2 regions of the Cupriavidus gilardii genome follow, and region 2 is predicted to be linked to the other one. Evidence: predicted binding sites of a transcription regulator. Region 2 holds the regulator's gene; the other holds the start of a gene.
What was found. Region 2 encodes FliA, which starts transcription of late flagellar genes. Its sites were predicted from a motif close to CTAAAGTTTNNNNNNNNNNNGCCGNTA; they were not measured.
Positions count from the first base shown of each region.

Region 1 (7,354 bases), 720 kb from region 2:
CCTGGCTCCGGTCGACCACGCAAATTGGGACGCGGTCTACGTCCCAACTACGTTTCAGAAACTCTGCCAGTCATCTGCGCCAGCAGCCGGCGCTCCCGCAGCGGCCAGAGCGGCGGGCCGCACCGGCGTGCCACGGGACTTCGCGCCTGCTGCGTCAGCACCGTCGGCGCGAGAGACCGCCGGTGTCTTGGGAGTGGGTGCGGTCGTGGCCGCACGCAGCGAGGCGGGGCTTGCGGCCGATGCAACCTTGGCCCCCGGCGCAGCTTTGGCAATCGGCGCCGCCACGGCGAGCATCGGTTCCCGAGCCGGGTCCGTGGCTCGCGACAACGCCACCGTCGCCTCCTCGACACGGAACTTCGCCGCGTCCTGCACCAGCCCCGCAGCCTGCTGCTGCAGGCTTTCGGCGGCGGCTGCCGCCTGTTCGACCAGCGCGGCGTTCTGCTGGGTCACGCTTTCCATCTGCGCGATCGCGCGGTTGACCTGCTCGATGCCGGTCGACTGCTCGGCGCTGGCGGCGGAGATCTCGCCCATGATGTCGGTCACGCGGCGGACCGCTTCGACGATGCCGTCCATGGTGCCGCCGGCCTGCTCGACCTGGCGGGCGCCGACTTCCACCTGCTCGACCGAGCGGTTGATCAGCTCGCCGATCTCCTTGGCCGCCGCCGCGCTGCGCTGCGCGAGGCTGCGCACCTCGGCCGCGACCACGCTGAAACCGCGCCCCTGTTCGCCGGCGCGCGCGGCCTCGACCGCGGCGTTCAGCGCCAGGATATTGGTCTGGAAGGCGATGCCCTCGATCACGCCGATGATCTCGGCGACCTTGGCCGACGACTGCGAGATGCCCTGCATCGTCTCGACCACGCTGCGCACCGTACGTCCGCCCTCGGCGGCCACCGCCGAGGCGTTGACCGCGAGCTGGTTGGCCTGGCGGGCGTTGTCGGCGTTCTGGCGCACGGTCGAGGTCAGCTGCTCCATCGACGCGGCGGTCTGCTCGAGCGAGGCCGCCTGCTCCTCGGTGCGTTGGGACAGATCGGTGTTGCCCTTGGCAATCTCGCGCGTGGCGCCGTCGATCGCGCCCGAGGCGCCCTGGATGCCGCGCACCAGTACCGACAGTTCGGCGAAAGCGCGCTGCATCGCCTTCAGCATCCGGCCCATCTCGTCGTCGCCCTTGGCGCGGATGGCGAAGGCCAGATCGCCTTGCGCCAGCGCTTCCGCCGCGGCCAGCGCCTGCCGCGCTGGTCCGGCGATCGAGCGGGTGATCGCCACTGCCAGGCCGACGGCCAGCAGCGCGGATACCGCGCCGAGCGCGAGCAGCAGATTGCGCGTGAACAGATAGTCGGCCTGGGCCTGCTGCACGGCCTCGGTGGCCATCTTGCGGCCCGAGGCGATCAGCGTGTCCAGGCGTTCGAAGTACGCTGCCTGCGCGGCCGGCAGCGTGACGATCAGACCGGCACGCGCGGCGACAAACTCGCCTGCCTGCAGCTGCGTCAGCAACTGATCGAGCTGGGTGTTATAGGCGGCGCGATGCTTGCCAAGCTCGTCGAACACCTGCTTGAGGCCGGGATTGTCGGAGGCGGCAATCAGCCTGGAGAGATCGTCGAGCGTGGCGCTCATCTGCTTGCGGCGCTCGTTGACACGGCCGACGTTCTGCTGGACCACGGCCGGGTCCTCGGTCAGCACCGCGTCCCGCACCATGATGCCGATGGCCTGCGCGCCCTCCTTGACGCCGTCCAGTTCCATCACCTTCAACAGACGCTGCTCGACGGTCGTCCGCATCGAGGCATTCATATCGCCCAGCGCGATCACGCCGAAACCCGCCACCACGGCCAGCAACGCCACCATTGCGGCAAAGGCTGCCGCCAGGCGCGCGCCAATGCCGAAATGCTTCCACCCTCCCATACCGCCCCCTCTTCTCGTAGTCGGCGCCGCGCGCGTGTGCGCGGCGGTGCTTCGCTAACGGCAAGAAGGAACGCTTTCTTGATGGCAGCCGATACGGCCTGGTATCGGCTATCGGCGGTCAGAGGTCAGGAAAAACGAGCGGCAAGCGCGGCGCCATGGCGAAATGGCAAACAAGGGGCAAAAACCCCCTCAACTCCATCGATTGCCCGGAACAGGACGGGTGTCCAATTGACGCCGAGCATCCGGTATTCCGCCCGAGGCGGGCGAAGACGTCCGGCATTGCACAGGACGCGGGCAAAAAAGAAGCCCACGCGCGGGGTGCTCGTAGGCTTTCCAGGACTGCTAGAGCCGATTGGCTCGCGGCCGACTATAGCGGTGCTTAGATGAGGTGTAAATACAGTTTCCATCAGGGTAAATGCCGATAGTGGCACTTACTTTGTTTTACAAATAAAACAAGGAAAGATCGCCCCGATCGCTGCGGAAAAGCGGCGAGGTGAGTACGTACTCGGATGGGAACCCGCCTCGGCCCGCAGTTCGCTTCAAACGCTGCGCCGATCGAAGCACTTTACGCCGAGAACAGCTGTGGTTATCGGCACATGTATGCAAGCACTTAATTAGAGGTTTACCTCTAGACGCATGTCACGGCTTCTTCGATCCCCGAGTTGTAAAAATTTGTTACCCTCCGGGCCGAAGTATTCCCCTTCTCTTCTGGCAGCACGCCAGTCCGACCGTCGAGGCTACACATCCGCGAACCACAAGCGCCACGGCCGCAAGGACACGCGATGACTTCCCCCGCGCCGGTACCGAGAGCGAATGTTTCATCCCTCGCCAGATCGGGCTCTCGCCAATACGGATACCGTCGTGCCGCATCCGTGCCGGCTCGTGCCTGATCCCCGTACCGTTGTCTGCCGACAGAACCCTATCGGGCTCGACCGGAGAAGTCGTGAAGTATCAGGAAATCAGAAGTATTCGCCCGGGCCGTCAGCTCCAGGACCGACAACTGGCCTTTCACCGCGCCAGCCGGCATCCGGTAGTGCTGCATCTGACCAGTGGCGTGCGCCTGCACGGGGTCGTGGTCGGCGCCGACGCCTATATGGTGTTGCTGGCCCTGGCTCCCGGCGACCCGGCGCCGCAGATCGTCTACAAGCATGCGATCGCGGCAATCACCCCGGACAACGTCGACGGACAGCCGATCGAGCTGCCCCACGACGAGGTGCCGCCCGAGTTCGTCCGGCTCTTCACCCCTCGCACCCGGTCCCGGCGGCGGGCCTGAGCCAGTCCGGGAGCCGCCCCCAGCCTTGCAATGAGCGCTTTCCGCACCGCCGACTGAAAGTCACTCTAAACCTTTCGGCAGCCCGGTCGATAACCTTGGCAACGGAGGCACTTCACGCCCTGCAGTGCAGGCAGCCAACGTTACGGCACCCGCCGGAATGCGTAAAACATTGCAAATAGGAGTCGTACCATGGCGCAAGTCATTAATACCAACTCGTTGTCTCTGATGACTCAGAACAACCTGAACACGTCGCAATCGGCGCTGAACACCGCGATCCAGCGCCTGTCCTCGGGCCTGCGTATCAACAGCGCCAAGGACGACGCGGCCGGTCAGGCGATTGCCAACCGCTTCACCGCCAACATCCGCGGCCTGACGCAAGCTCAGCGCAACGCCAACGACGGCATCTCGCTGGCGCAGACGACCGAAGGCGCGCTGACGGAAGTCAACAACAACCTGCAGCGTATCCGTGAACTGTCGGTGCAAGCCGCCAATGGCTCGAATTCGCCTTCGGACCTGAAGTCGATCCAGGACGAAATCGCTCAACGCCTGGATGAAATCGACCGTACGTCGCAACAGACCGATTTCAACGGCGTCAAGGTGCTCGCTTCCGACAAGACGCTCACCATTCAAGTGGGCGCCAACGATAGCGAAACGATCGATATCGATCTGAAGCAGATCAACCGCAACTCGCTCGGCCTCGGTGGATTTAATGTCGGTGCATCCACCACGGTGACATCGTTCACCACTACCGCGGCTGGTGTTACCACAACGGCCAAGGTCAATCTCGCAGGCGTGGCCGGAGCCGAGCTGCCTGACGGCGAGCTGAAGCTCGTTGGTTACGGCGCTTACACGGCTGCAACCGACACCTACGCAAACTACGCGGTTGTCGACTCTGCTGGCAACGCGTACAAGCTTACTGCCGGCGACGTGAATGCTGGAACTGGTGCGGTAACTAACACCACAATCTTCGCCACGCAGGCAAGCATGGCTGCCGCCAAAGCAGCATATGACGCTGACGCCGCAGCGGGGACTGCTTCGACGGCTAATCCGCTCGCAGCACTTGATGCGGCGCTGAAGAAGGTCGACGAACTGCGCAGCTCTCTGGGTGCCGTGCAAAACCGTTTTGATTCGGTGATCGCCAACCTGGGAACCACGGTGACCAACCTGTCGGCTTCGCGTTCGCGCATCCAGGACGCTGACTACGCAACGGAAGTGTCGAACATGACCCGCGCGCAGATCCTGCAGCAAGCCGGTACCTCGGTGCTGGCGCAAGCCAACCAGACCACGCAAAACGTGCTGTCGCTGCTGCGTTAATTCGCAACGGCGCGGAAGGCCGGGCCCGCAAGGCCTGGTTTTCCGCTGGGAATGCTTTGCAGGCAGTTCGCTGCCTGCAAAGCGTTTCTTGGGACGCGTTGACGTAGACAAGCTGAACAACAAAGGCAGAAGACTATGGCTACCATCTCCAACATCGGTATCGGGTCCGGACTGGAACTCGGCTCGCTACTCGAGAAGCTAGAGACTGCGGAAAAGGCCCCACTGAAGCTCATCGAAAGCCAAGCTTCCAGCTACCAGGCCAAACTTTCTGCCTACGGTACCCTGAGCAGCGTGCTGTCGGCCTACCAGGCCGCCGCCAAGAAACTGGGGGATGCAGCGACGTTCGGTGCGGCCAAGGCCGCGGTCGGCTCGAGCGACATCATGTCGGCGGCTGCCGCCTCCAACGCGGTGCCAGGAACCTATTCGGTCAACGTAACCAGTCTCGCGCAAGCCCAATCGCTTGTTGGCAAGAACGTCGCCAGTCAGACCACCGCCATCGGCACGGGCAAGATCACCATCGAATTTGGCGAGCGCCTCGGCTATAACGCGGGCACTGGCGGCTACACCGATCCGCTAGGATTCACCGCCGACGCCGAGCGCACCAAAACCATTGACATCGGGCCCGGCCAGAACACGTTGCAGGGCATTCGTGACGCCATCAACAAGGCCAATGCCGGCGTTACTGCGAGCATTGTCAACGACGGCAGCGACACACCGTATCGTCTGGTGCTGACTTCGAACACCACAGGGGAACAGTCCAGCATGCGGATTTCCGCGGACAGCCCGGAACTGAGCAATCTCGTAGGCTTCGACCCTACCCAAGCAGTGCAGCCGAGCGGTATGCAGGAAACGGTTCGAGCCACCAACGCCGAGTTGAAGATCAACGGCATCGACGTCACCAGTCAGACCAACACGGTCACCGACGCGGCACAAGGTGTCACGCTAACGCTCAACAAGACTGGCACGAGCAGCCTTACGGTGACGCGCGACGCTGATGCGATCAAAGCGGCGATCCAAGGTTTCGTCACCGCATACAACAACATTCAAAGCACCGCCAAATCGCTAACGTCGTTCGACAAGACCACCGGCAGCAGCGCCGCGCTGAACGGAGACAGCACCTTGCGATCGATTCAGACCCGCCTGCGCAGCATGCTGAACGTTCCACAGCCTGACGGCAACGGCGGCACCATCACCCTTTCGGAGATTGGTGTGTCATTCACCAAGGATGGCACGCTGGCGATTGACGACGCCAAACTTACCAAGGCGATTAAAGACGATCTCGGTGGCGTTACCTCGATGTTCTCGCACACCACCGGCGCCGGCGGCTACGGCAAGCAGATCACCGACGCGATCGACGATCTGAACAAAACCAACGGCGCGATCAAGGTTGCGACCGATGGCCTGACTGATACGCTGAAGGACCTGGAAGACCGCTATACGCAGGTCGAGGACCGCGTCAACGCGACCATCGACCGCTACCGCGCGCAGTTCACCCAGCTCGATTTGCTAGTCAGCCAGCTGAACCAGACCAGCAGCTATCTAAACCAGCAGTTCGCCGCGCTGGCCAACCAGACCAAGAAGTAACCAACGGCAAGGACCGCCATCATGTACGCGCGCCAAGCAATCAACGCTTATGCCCGGGTCGGCGTGCAGACCGGGGCCATGAGCGCGAGCCCGCACAAGCTGATCGCCATGTTGTACGACGGCGCGCGCTCGGCCATCGCACGGGCCAAGTTCCATCTCGATGCGGGCGACGTGCAGGCGCGCGGGCTGGCCATCTCGAAGGCGATCGACATCGTCGACAACGGCCTGCGCGCGGTGCTGGATCACGACACCGGCGGCGAGATCGCCGCCAACCTCGAAGCGCTGTACGACTACATGACCCGCCGCCTGCTGCTGGCCAATGTGCGCAGCGACGTCACGCTGCTCAACGAGGTCGACGCGCTGCTGGAAAACCTCGCCACCGCATGGGCGCAGATCGGCGAACCGGAAGCCGGCGACCACGCCGCGCAATCGGCGGCCCCGGCTCAGTCGGCGGCCGTTGCCGAAGCACAGGAGAACTGATGATGCGTACCGTGTCTCCTACCGTGCTGAATTACGAGGAACTGCTGGTGCTGTCCGAGCAGATGCTCGAGGCCGCCGAGGCGGAAAACTGGACCGCCTTCAACGACGTGCAGACGGTTTACCTGGCCGTGGTGGACCGCCTGCGCGAGCTCGAGCACAACGTGCCGGTCTCGGCCGAAGAACGGATGCGCCGCCACGCACTGCTCGACCGGATCCTGGCGTACGACGCCCGCATCCGCGACCTGATGCTGCCGCACCTGGCACGCCTGGGCCAACTGCTGGGCGATTCGCGCCGCCGCCAGAATCTTTCGCACGCCTACGGCAGCCTTGCCTGACCCTGCACCGGGTCCCGCTGGCCGTCGCCGGCGAGCCGGTGACCCAGCGGACCATCCGGAAGCGACCCCATGACCGCGATCCATCTGCCGCCCGGCTCGCCGTCAGGGCAAGGCCTCGATGCCAACACGCTGCGCGCGCAGGTGTCGGCCAACAAGCTGGCGGCGCTGATTCCAACCACCAGCCCCGGCGGCGCCACGGTCCGGCAATCCGACGGAACCGCTCCCGGCGCGGTGGAACTGTCGGTGCGACCCGGTCCACATGGCCAGACTACGGCCACCTCGCCCACCGGCTCCACCCGCGAAACCCTCAGCTTCGCCGCCCGTACCATCCTGACCCTGCTGGCGCAGGGTTCGGCCGCGCCACTGCGCAGCGCCGGTCCACTGCTGGCCGTGCCGCCCACGCGGCTGCCCGAGGGAACCGCACAGGTACGGCAGGCGTTGATGCATCTGGTGCAGGACAGCGGGCTGTTCT
Region 1 is NZ_CP054624.1:1,913,654-1,921,007, forward strand. It holds gene FOB47_RS08650 (methyl-accepting chemotaxis protein) at 55-1,896, opposite strand; gene FOB47_RS08655 (RNA chaperone Hfq) at 2,840-3,169, shown strand; gene FOB47_RS08660 (FliC/FljB family flagellin) at 3,359-4,483, shown strand; gene fliD (flagellar filament capping protein FliD) at 4,619-6,067, shown strand; gene fliS (flagellar export chaperone FliS) at 6,089-6,547, shown strand; gene FOB47_RS08675 (flagellar protein FliT) at 6,547-6,882, shown strand; gene fliK (flagellar hook-length control protein FliK) at 6,952-7,354, shown strand, end outside.
Region 1: a site for FliA is predicted at 3,235-3,261, ahead of FOB47_RS08660 (FliC/FljB family flagellin). Genes of this name have one in related genera too.

Region 2 (7,354 bases):
GCCATATTGCCGGCCGGCGCCGGCGGCGGGACCGCGGGCACGTCGACGTCGCCCGGCGGCAGCGTCTGCACGAGGAAGCGATGCACCTCGTGGGCGACCGGTCCCTCGACCTCGACCGCATAATCCTGCTTGGCCTGCGGGCCATGGTCGGTCAGGTGCTGCGCGGAGAAGTTGATGCCGCCGATAAAGGCGATGCGTCCGTCGATCGCCACCAGCTTGCGATGCAGCCGGCGGAACAGATTGGTCCGCACACCGAGCAGCCGCCGGCGCGGCGCGAAGATATGGAAACGCACGCCGGCCGCGACCATGCCGGCAACGAACGCGGGCGGCAGATCGGGCGAGCCGTAGCCGTCGACGGTGATCGCCACATGGACGCCGCGTTTGGCCGCGGCAATCAACGCTTCGCGCAGCGCCACGCCGACGCGGTCGTCGAACAGGATGAAGGTTTCCAGCAGAACGCTGGTCTGCGCGGCGGCGATCGCGGCAAAGACGCGCGGGAAATATTCGTCGCCGTTTTCCAGCAGGCGGATGCGATTACCGCTGGTTCGGTTGGGGCTCATTTCGATGTCTCGCTGCCAGATTCTCCATGGCAACAAGCACATTCAATGCCACCCGCCGCGAGCCGGCAAGTCCACCGCCAATCACCTCGTCACGACGGCGGCTTCGCCGTCACCTTGCCGCCTTCGCGGCGCCCGCCATTCAGCGATAGCTGACCGTGATCTGGCTGGCCTGCCCTTGCAGCACGGGCGTCAACGGCCCCTGTCCCGGAATGCGGAACGCAAACACGAAACCCTTGTCGGCATCGTCGCCGCGGAAGGCATCGGTCTTGCCCTCGGGCCCGGGCAGCAGCACGCAACGGTTGGCATTACAGAGATAGGCTTGCAGATTTGGCGGTGGCACGCGAGCAAAACGGTAACGCCAGCGCACTGCGGTGATCACCCCTTCGGCCTGCGCCAGATAGCCGCTGGGCAGGATAGGCGCCGACAAGGCCCGCACGCCGCGGCCGTACAGCGCCGGCGCGGACACCGATGCGGTCCATGCATGGCGCGAGTCGCCGCCGAAATTGGTGTGCATCAGCGGCGAGGCCGCGACGGCAGGCGAGATCACCGCCACGGCCGCCGAGGCGATCGCCACGATCGACCCGAACGCGCGACCTGCCATGCGGGCCATCACAGCAGCCCGCGCAACTGGCTGCGCAGCCGGTTGATGGCCTGGCTGCGGATCTGGCAGACGCGCGATTCGGTGACCTCGAGCACCGCGCCGATCTCGCGCAGGTTCAGCTCCTGGTCGTAGCACAGCGACAGCACCAGCTTTTCGCGCTCGGGCAACCGTTCGATCGCCCGGATCAGCGCGCCCCGCATGCCGCTTTCCATCAGCAGCGTCAGCGGATTGCCGTCCTCGCTGACCGTCAGGTGGCGATCGAGGAAATCCTCCTCGCCGGAGCGCTCGAAGTCCTCGTAATGCAGCAGCTGGCAGCCATAGACCTCGTTGAGCATGCTCTGGTATTCGTCCAGCGGCATCTCCAGTTCTTCGGCAACCTCGGAATCCAGCGGCGTGCGGCCGAGCTTCTGCTCCAGCGCGCGCACGGTCCGCTCGATCCGGCGCGTCGACTGGCGCAGGCTGCGGGACTGCCAGTCGTTGGCGCGTACCTCGTCGAGCATCGCGCCGCGGATACGCTGGCTGGCATAGGTCTCGAAGCGCGCGCCGTGGGTGTCTTCATAGCGGCGGGCGGCGTCGAGCAGGCCGATCATGCCAGCCTGGATCAGGTCGTCCAGTTGCACGCTGGCCGGCAGCTTCGCCGCCAGTTGCAGGGCAATGCGCCGTACCAGCGGCGCATGGGTCTGGACGGTGTCGGTCTGTTCGAGCTTTCCCTGGATCGTGTACATGGTGGAATTCTCGCGAGTGCTAGCAGGCCATCGCCGATGCGGGCAGCGCGGCGGTGGCGACGGCGGTCGCGGCGCCAGCGGCGGGCATCGGTTCGGGATCGGGTGAAAGAGGCCAGCCAGCGATGCTGACGGCAAGTCGGCGCAGCATGGCGGTGGCCGGCGCGCCAGGGAAAGCATCGACGACGCCCCGCGACAGCGCCGTGCCGCGCGCGACCAGCGGGTCGGCCGGCAGCACGCCGGCGCAGCGCGCCTGCACGCCGAGATACTGGCCCGCGGTGCGCGCCAGGTTGCCGGCGATCGCCATCGCCGACGCTTCGCTGGCGGCGCAGTTGACCACCAGTTCGAAATGCCGGCAGGCGTAGCGATGATGCAGCCGCTTGATGCAGGCATAGGCGGCGGTCAACGATTCGCGTTCGGGCCGCATCACCACCACCAGGTTGTGCGCGGCGGCGGAAAAGCGCGACAACGCGCCATCGGCGCCGAGGCGCGCATCGCTGACGACGGTGCGGAAGTCATGCAGCGCCTGCAGCGGGCCCCACGCCGACGCATCGCCGGGCAGCAGCGCCGGCATGCCGGCTTCGCGGCGACCGACCGCGGCATCGACCGCGACGGCGCCGGCGAGCACCTGGGCCAGCGTGCCCGGCGGCGAGGCACCGGCAAGGCGCGTCGCGCGCGCGTGCGACAGGTCTTCATCGACCAGCAGCACGCGCTCGCCCTGCAATGCCAGCGCATGAGCGAGGCCCAGCGCGACCGTGGTCGCACCGGCGCCCGGCTCGCAGCCGAACACGGCGATACGGCGGGTGGCGCGGGGCGCCAGCATGCGGCGCAGGCTTTCGGCCTGATCGACGGCAAGCATGTTCAATCAGTCTCCAAGCGCGGCCAGGTCGAACTTCGCCGACGCGTTCTCTCGTGTGCCCGCGGCGTTCTGCGTCATCCGCTGGGCCAGATGCTGCGCGGATTCGGGCAGCGCCGGCGCCGGCAATTCGGCGTCAGTGAGGGCATGATTCGCGGCCGGGGTCGCGGCGCGGATCGCCTCGATGGCCTCGCCTGCGCCGCGCTTGTCGTTCGACGCGCGAGCCGACCCGACCGCGGCGGCGTTGCGGCCCGGGAAGTTCTCGAGCACGTCGAGCAGGGCCAGCAGGCGGCCCAGTCCCTCGAGCAGCGCGGCGGCGCCCGGTACCGCATCCCTGGCGGCCGACCGGCCTGCCTGGCCGGCCAGCCCCGCCAGACAGTCGATCGCCGCCTGTGCCGGCGCATGGGCCAGCCGCAACGCGGTCATGCCGGCCTGCAGCGCGACCAGCGCGTCGACGTCGAACGCTTGCTGCGACGTGCCGGCCGGGCGGCCGAGATGGTCCAGCGCATGGCGCAGCGTGCGGCATTGCAGCGCCGCGGCCTCGCCCCAGCGTGCCCACTGGGCGAGCTGCGCACCGGCGCCGGCGAGCGCCGGATCGGCCAGCAGATAGTCGACGGCGAGCGTCTGGCCGCTGTCGCGCTCGATGGTGCGCGCCACCAGCAGCACGGCCTCGATGCCGCCTTCGGTGGCGGTGCCGCGCGCGGCACGGGTCTGCCCTTCGATCACGCGCACCCTGGTCTGCGCGACCCATTGAACGGCGTCGCGGTCGCGCCAGCGCAGTTCGGCCTGCGCGTGGAAAGTCAGCGTGTCGGCCAGCGCATCGAGCTTCCATGCGGTGCCGTCGCACAGCACGCGCGTGCTCTTGCGTGCTGCCGCCAGCCAGCGTTCGCCGCTCGACTGCCAGCGTTGCAGCGTGGCGCCGGCCGGCATCGTGTCGAGCAGATGGACGACGGTACGGCGCGCGGCCAGCGCGGCGCGCCAATCCGCCATCTCGGTGTCCCAGCCGCCGGCCTGCGGCGTGCGCGCCAGCGGCGTCACGGTGGCCATCAGCGGCATGCCGTCGCGGTCGCCGAGCCACAGCGTGTGCTGCCACGGCTGTGGCGCGCGGCGGCCCGGCACGGCGCAGGGCAGCGTCACCGACGCGGACAGCACGAAGTGTTCGCAATGCCGGCTGGCATCCTGGCAGACCGCGTCGCGGACCTGGCGCACCAGAGGACGCAGTTCGGCCGGCTCCGCCTGGCCCTGGCCACGGCCCGCCCACAGCTCGCGCAGCAGCGCAAAACCATAGGGGCCGTCGCGCAGCGCGTTGACGCAGGCGCCGACGGCATGACCGCTGTCGGCGATCGAGCGCAGCACGTCGTGCGCTTCGTTGCGCGCGCCGTGGCCCGCGTCGACCACGTCGTCGCCTGCTGGCGCCGCCAGCGCGCGGCGCGCGGCCTGCGCATCGGCGAAGACGGAGCCGCGCCGCGGCATCAGGAAGGCGCGCTCGACCAGCGCGTCGCCGCGCGCCAGTTCAAGGTGCTCCGGCACGCGCTGGCCGGTCGACGCGTAGAACACCGGCAGCCGGTGCCGGATCACGACATCTAGCACCGAGCCCAGATGGGTGGCCTCGTCGAGCTTGCTGATGATGCAGCCGTCGATGCCGGCGCCTGGCGCGGCGTCGTGGCGGTAGGCATGCACAACCTCGTTGAGCGTATCGCCGTGGCTGGCGCCGTTGAGCAGCAGCACCCGCTGCACCGGCGCCGGCGCACCCGCCAGCATCGCGATCTGCTCGGACAGATTGCGGTCGCGCTGGCTCATGCCGACGGTATCGATGATCACCAGATGCTTCTGCGACAGCGCGCCCAGCGCGAGACGCAGATCCGACGCATCCTTGACCGCGTGCACCGGCACGCCGAGGATGTCGCCGTAGATGCGCAGCTGCTCGTGCGCGCCGATCCGGAAGGTGTCGGTGGTCAGCAGCGCAAGCTTGTCGGCGCCGTGCTTCAGCACGAAGCGCGCGGCCAGCTTGGCGGTGGTGGTGGTCTTGCCGACCCCGGTCGGGCCGACCAGCGCCAGCACGCCGCCCTGGCCGAACAGCGCGTCCTCGTCGGCCAGTACCGGCACCTTGCTGGCGATCTCCTGGCGGATCCAGCCCATCGCGGCGGGGCGGTCATGGCCGGCCGGCAGCCGCGCCAGCAGCGTGCGTGCCAGTTGCGCGGAAAAGCCCGCGCCCACCAGCCATTCGAACAGCGACTCGCGCAGCGGATCCGCGGCGGCGGCCGGCACGGCGGGGACCGCGATGCCTGACAGCTGCCGCTCGATCAGCGCGCGCATCGTTTGCAGTTCGCCACGAATGCCGTCGATATGCTCCACGGCCGCGACCTGGATCGGCTCGCGCACCGGTGGCTGGAACCGGGGCGCGCTGTCGGAGATCGCGCCCAGATCGGTATCGCGCATCGCCACGATCTCGACGCCGCCGTCGACGGTGCGGTTGGACAGCACCACGGCGTCCGGCCCCATGGCTTCGCGCACCTGGCGCAAGGCTTCGCGGCCGTTGGCCGCCACAAATTTGGCTACGCTCATGTTTCGCGACCCTGGTTTCAGCGGGATCCAGCGGCACCGCCGCTCGTGGCAATCATTCGATGTTCGGTTGTCCGGCACCGCGGCATCGCTGGCCGCGATGGTGTCGGCATGCGGCCGACGGGCACAGGCCGGTCTGTCGTCAGGTGGTGGCGACGGGCGTCTCGCGCAGGGAGGAGAGAGCGGGACGTTGCGCGGATCGCCGCACTCGGCCATCGGCACCACGTGCGAAGCGGCAGCCGGCCTCTTCGACGTGTCGATTATGCGAGCGGGGGTGTCGTGCTATTGGGCTGAATAGGCGGGGGATTGCGGCGCTATTTGGGCGATGACGGCGCCGCACGTCCTCGTCTCCGGGTTAACGGCAGCGGCCGGCAATAATTTCGGCCCTTGATGAGAAACAGGCGACAGGGAGTGCTCCTGTCGCCTGCGATCGCACCGCGGCTGCGGCGCCGCCCCCCCCGACGATCGGACTCAGCCCGCGCCGCCGATCATCGCGGTAATACGGATATTGCGGTTGTCCGGCACCTCGGCGTGCGACAGCACCCTGAGCTGCGGCATGGTCCGCCGCAGGAAGCGGGACAGCAACGGCCGCAGCGCATGCGGGACCAGCAGCACCGGATCGAGACCCATCTGCTCCTGGCGCGCCACCGCGGCCTGCGCCTGCTGCACCAGCGCATCGGCCAGGCCGGGCTCGATGCTGCCGCCCGAGTTCAACGCCTGCGACAGCACGCGCTCGAGGCCGGCGTCGAGCCCGATCACCTGCAGGTCGGCGCCATTGGGGAACCACTGCTGCGTGATCGCGCGGCCCAGCGCCATCCGCACCAGCGCGGTCAGCTCGTTGGGGTCGCTGATCTTCGGCGCATGTTCGGCGATCACATCGAGGATCGTGCGCATGTCGCGGATCGGCACGCTTTCGTCGAGCAGGTTCTGCAGCACCTTCTGCAGCGACGTCAGCGTGATCGTCTTCGGCACCAGATCCTCGGTCAGCTTCGGCGAGTCCTTGGCGATACGGTCCAGCAGCGCCTGCACTTCCTGCCGGCCCAGCAGCTCGGCCGCGTGCTGATGGATCAGATGGTTCAGGTGCGTGGCGACCACGGTGCTGGCGTCGACCACGGTGTAGCCCAGCGCCTGCGCCTGTTCCTTGATGCCGCTGTCGATCCAGACCGCCGGCAGGCCGAAGGCCGGATCGCGCGTCGGCGTGCCGGGCAGCGTGCCGCTGACCTGGCCCGGATCGATCGCCATCCATTGGCCGGGCACGGCCTCGCCGTAGCCGATCTCGACGCCCTTCAGCGTGATCCGGTAGGCGTTGGGCTTCAGCTCCAGGTTGTCGCGGATATGGACGACCGGCACCAGGAAGCCGACCTCCTGCGCGACCTTCTTGCGGATGCTCTTGATCCGGCCCAGCAGCTCGCCGTTCTGCGCGCGGTCGACCAGCGGAATCAGCCGGTAGCCGACTTCCATGCCGAGCGGATCGACCAGCGTGACGTCATCCCAGGTCGCCTCGGTATTTTCGTTGGCCAGCGCGGGCGCACGCTCTTCCCGCTTGGCGGTCTGCCTGGCGGCCAGCTTGCGCTTGCTGACATAGCTGCCGAACCAGACCAGACCGCCGGCCAGCAGCAGGAAGGCGACGTGCGGCATGCCCGGGATGATGCCCAGCAGGCCGATGATGCCGCCGGTCAGATACAGCACGCGGGGATCGGAGAACAGCTGGCCGGTCAGCTGCTCGCCGACGTCCTGGTCGTTCGACACGCGCGAGACGATGACACCGGCGGCGGTCGAGATCACCAGCGCCGGAATCTGCGCGACCAGGCCGTCGCCGATGGTCAGCAGCGTGTAGTTGCGCACCGCCGTCGAGAAGTCGAGGTCGTGCTGGACCATGCCGACCACCATGCCGGCAAATACGTTGATGAACATGATCAGCAGGCCGGCGATCGCGTCGCCGCGCACGAACTTGCTGGCCCCGTCCATCGCCCCGTAGAAATCCGACTCCTGCGCGACCTCGGCGCGGCGCTTGCGCGCGCCCTCCTCGTTGATCAGGCCGGCGTTCAGGTCC
Region 2 is NZ_CP054624.1:392,669-400,022, reverse strand. It holds gene clsB (cardiolipin synthase ClsB) at 1-560, opposite strand, end outside; gene FOB47_RS01850 (flagellar protein FlhE) at 700-1,074, opposite strand; gene FOB47_RS01845 (RNA polymerase sigma factor FliA) at 1,170-1,886, opposite strand; gene FOB47_RS01840 (P-loop NTPase family protein) at 1,906-2,742, opposite strand; gene flhF (flagellar biosynthesis GTPase FlhF) at 2,749-5,304, opposite strand; gene flhA (flagellar biosynthesis protein FlhA) at 5,773-7,354, opposite strand, start outside.